Regions from separate parts of the Bradyrhizobium japonicum USDA 6 genome, predicted to be linked through region 2. Evidence: predicted binding sites of a transcription regulator. Region 2 holds the regulator's gene; the other holds the start of a gene.

Region 1 (2,194 bases), 1.2 Mb from region 2:
GATTCCCATCCAGCAACTCTTGCGTCGCGTATTCTGAAAACAGAACGAGGTCCGATATGGGTCAAAACTGCTTTGAGCACAGATAGTCCGCTGCGCTCCGGGAGCTGACCCTGATCCAGCCGTTTATGAGTACACGCCCTAGGGCATGATCTTCGCGACAAGCGCGGACCGCGTTGCGCGGAGATCATGCTCAGGCAACAACCCTTACAGCGTGGCCAGATCTTCCGGCACGTTGCCGAATTTGCGCAGCAGCGTGGCGTCGCCGAATTCGCCGGTCATGGGATCGCCGCTGCGGCTGAACGCAACCGCGCCGATATGGCCGGCACCGTGCGCCATGATCTCGGCGCGCCGCAACGCGGCCGCCGAGCTCTGGCATTCCTCCGCGGTGCCCGCGACAGGCGATCCGTCGGCATCGATCAGGAAGGGCATTGCAACGTAGTAGGTCACATCCGACATGGCGTTGCTCCGATGTTGAACTCAGGCGGCGCTGCTGTTGCTCCGCACTTTGCTGCGTGCGGTCTCGGGAATGCAGCCGGCTGAAATCGCCGCCTGCAATTCTTCCAGCTCCGCTTCCAGATATTCGTTGGCCATGATCAGCGCCTTGATGGTGCTGCGCAGATTGCCGTCGCACATCGCGATCGCCTGGTCGCAGGCCTGTTCATAATGGCTGTTGTCGAGAAGGGCGGTTGCCGACATCTGCGTTGTCCTCGGGGGTTCCTGGGCGGTTCCTGGGGCGGTGGGATGTCCAAATGTTCCTATTTTGTTCTTTTCGAGTCAAGCGGATTCGGATGCGGCAAGCTGCCACGAAAAGGGCCTCGCGGATCAGGCGATGATGTCCGGCGTGATCTGGTCTTCGATGAACGCGATACGGTCGCGCAACAACAGCTTGCGCTTCTTCAACCGTTGTAACCGCAACAGGTCGGGGGCAGGCGATTGATGCAGCGCATCGATCGCGGCATCGAGATCTCGGTGTTCTTGCTGCAACCGGGTGAGCTCGGCTTCGAGCTCACGCTCGTCTTCATTGGTCATGTTCGCGGTGGCCGAAACCCGATGGGCGTGAGATTCAAGGCTGTGGATGCCCTGTGGAAATTATCGTCCTTGCGCGCCGTGATCGCAAGCGATCTCGGGCCGCCGCTCACCGAACTCTCGCAAGATATTTCGACGATTCGCAGCAGCGTTGCGCAAGCACGTTGATATCATGGATTTTTCCAGCGTGGTTCCTTACTCACGGTTCGTTACATATGAATTTTCAAAAATGACGCCGCGACGACGGATACATATCGACAGAACGAATCGGTGATGTACACTTGCTCGTCCGGATCGAATCCAAGGTTTCCCCCTACCGAGGAGGTTTCGAATGACAATTCAGGCACATCTGGTTGAATTGGAACGGAAGCACAAAACGCTCGAAAACGAATTGCACGAAGCTCTAGTGCACCTTTCAACAGACGACCTGCAAATTGTTGAGTTGAAGCGACGGAAGTTGATGGTCAAGGACCAGATCGAGCGCTTGAAGCACACCGGCGACACGCTCCACTAGTAACCCCCGTAACAGCGTAAAATTGAACCTACCCTTCACGCAGGGGTGAGAGCTATTGCTCATCCCTGCCAGAAGGTGCGCGCCGTGCAAAGCTATTTGCGCGGCGTTCTTTACGCGAGCCGGTATCCGCTTCGCGCGAAAACGCTCTAGATGTTGGCGAGCTCGGCGACGTGATCGGCGATCGCGAGCGATGACGTCAGTCCCGGCGATTCGATACCGAACAGGTTGATCAGGCCTTCGACGCCGTGATCGCGCGGGCCCTGCATCAGAAAATCCTGCGTGGCCACCGCCGGCGGCACGATCTTCGGGCGAATGCCTGAATAGCTCGGCATCAGCGCGCCGTCGGGCAGCGTCGGCCAGTATTTCCGGATCGCCGGATAGAAGCGCTCGGCGCGTGATGGGTCGACCTCGTAGTTGATCGTCTCGATCCACTCGACGTCGGGGCCGAAGCGTGCCTGCCCGGCCATGTCCAGCGTCAGATGCACGCCGAGCCCGCCAGGCTCGGGCACCGGATAGATCAGGTGCGAGAACGGTGCCCTGGCGTTGCAGCTGAAATAGTTTCCCTTGGCGAGATAGGCCGGCGGAATCCGGTCAATCGGCATGCCGTCGATGTGGCGTGCGACCGTTGTCGCCGAGAGCCCGGCGGCGTTGACG
Region 2 (2,194 bases):
CGGAACATGGGTTCTGAACATACCGCAAAGGCCTTCGACACCGACCTCCAGGAGCTCACGCGCCTGGTCGCCGAGATGGGAGGCATCGCCGAGCGCATGATCGTCGATTCCGTCGACGCGCTGATCCGCCGCGACGTCGCGCTCGGCCAGCGCGTCGTCACCATCGACGCCGATCTCGACGCGCTTCAGAAGAAGATCGAGGAGCGCGCCGTGCTCACCATCGCGCGCCGCCAGCCGATGGCGGTCGATCTGCGCGAGATCGTCGGCGCCATGCGCGTCGCGACCGATCTCGAGCGGATCGGCGACCTCGCCAAGAACATGGGCAAGCGCGTCGCGGCGCTGGAGACGGATTTCCATCCGCTCAAGCTGTTCCGCGGCCTGGAGCACATGACCGATCTCGTGCAGCAGCAGGTCAAGTCGGTGCTGGATGCCTATGCCGCGCACGATCTACCGGCGGCGATGGCGGTGTGGAAGGGCGACGAGGAAGTCGACGCCATCTGCACCTCGCTGTTCCGCGAGCTGCTCACCTACATGATGGAGGATCCGCGCAACATCTCGTTCTGCATCCACCTGATGTTCTGCGCCAAGAACATTGAGCGCATCGGTGACCACGCCACCAACATTGCCGAGACCGTGTTCTACATGATCGAGGGCCAGGCGATCACCGACAAGCGGCCGAAGGGCGACATGACGACCTTCGCCACGACGGTCCCGAACACTTAAGGAGCGACGACACCATGGGCGCACGCATTATGGTGGTTGAGGACGAGGAAGCTCTCACCGAGCTTCTCCGCTACAACCTCGAAGGCGACGGCTATGACGTCGAGACGGTGATGCGCGGCGACGACGCCGACACCCGCCTCAAGGAGCACATCCCCGATTTGATCGTGCTCGACTGGATGCTGCCGGGCCTCTCCGGCATCGAGCTGTGCCGGCGGCTGCGCACCCGGCCCGAGACCAAGCAGCTTCCGATCATCATGCTCACCGCGCGCGGCGAGGAGAGTGAGCGGGTGCGGGGTCTTGCGACCGGCGCCGACGACTACATCGTCAAGCCGTTCTCGGTGCCGGAGCTGCTGGCACGCGTGAAGGGCCTGCTCAGGCGCGCCAGCCCGGAGCGGCTCGCCACCGTGCTCGCCTATGGCGACATCGAACTCGACCGCGACAAGCGCCGCGTGGCGCGTTCGGGCCGGCCGATCGATCTCGGCCCGACCGAATATCGCCTGCTGGAGTTCTTTCTGGAGCATCCCGGCCGCGTGTTCTCGCGCGAGCAGCTGCTCGACAGCGTCTGGGGCCGTGACATCTACATCGACGAGCGCACCGTCGACGTCCATATCGGCCGCCTGCGCAAGCTGCTCAATCTCGGTCGCGAGCAGGACCCGATCCGCACCGTCCGCGGCGCGGGCTACGCACTGGACGATCGCTTTGCGAAGGCGGAGCAGGCGTAAGGTCCGCTGCAAGCCGGCAAACAAAAAGCGCGCCACCCGGCGCGCTTTTTTTCTTGCTCGATCGTCCCGGCTCTGTGCCGGGACAAGGTTGTCTGCTGGAGCTGTACTCAGCGCGGACCCGGCTTCGCCGGTGCACGCCGGCGATCCGCCGCGGGCTGATACGCCACGCGCGAGTGCTGGGCGCAGTAGGGCAGGCCGGAGAGCGCCTTGCCGCCGCAGAAGAAGAAATCCGGGCTCGAGGGGTCGCCGACCGGCCAGTGGCAGGTGGCCTCGTTCAGCTCCAGCAGAGACAGCCGCTGGCTCATCGGCACGACGTTGTCGTAGGTGACCGGTTCGGCCTCGACCTCGACTTCGAAGGCTTGCGCCAGCGCGGTGTTGCCGCGTGCGATCGGGCGGGTCACCCGCATCATGTGCTGGGCGGGGCGCGCCTTGCGCGGCCGCGGCGCTGCCGATGAAGGGCTCTTGGCGCGGCCCGACAGGCCGAGCCGGTGCACTTTGCCGATTACGGCATTGCGGGTCACATTGCCGAGTTCAGCGGCGATCTGGCTGGCCGAAAGTCCGGCCTCCCAGAGCTTTTTCAGCTGCTCGACGCGATCATCCGACCAGGTCAAAACGGTCATTGCACCCTTTCCTTCGCCGGCGCCTGCCATCCTGGCGGCCGCACGGCGAATGCCTAAGCCTCGAAAAACCCGTGCCGCCAGAATCCCTTAAGGCTCGCCGGGCGCGCCAGATGCGCCCGAACGCTTACG

Evidence for each region. Region 2 encodes PhoB, which activates phosphate uptake and scavenging genes when phosphate is short. Its sites were predicted from a motif close to TGTCATNNANCTGTCAT; they were not measured.
Region 1: the regulator PhoB is predicted to act here: its motif matches at 1,256-1,272, upstream of BJ6T_RS11135 (YdcH family protein).

What each region holds. Positions count from the first base shown of each region.
Region 1 covers NC_017249.1:2,380,662-2,382,855, forward strand. The annotation lists gene BJ6T_RS11115 (hypothetical protein) at 205-456, opposite strand; gene BJ6T_RS11120 (hypothetical protein) at 478-696, opposite strand; gene BJ6T_RS11125 (YdcH family protein) at 823-1,029, opposite strand; gene BJ6T_RS47105 (hypothetical protein) at 937-1,194, shown strand; gene BJ6T_RS11135 (YdcH family protein) at 1,358-1,540, shown strand; gene BJ6T_RS11140 (NAD(P)/FAD-dependent oxidoreductase) at 1,687-2,194, opposite strand, start outside.
Region 2 covers NC_017249.1:1,202,620-1,204,813, forward strand. The annotation lists gene phoU (phosphate signaling complex protein PhoU) at 7-723, shown strand; gene phoB (phosphate regulon transcriptional regulator PhoB) at 738-1,445, shown strand; gene BJ6T_RS05480 (GcrA family cell cycle regulator) at 1,553-2,065, opposite strand.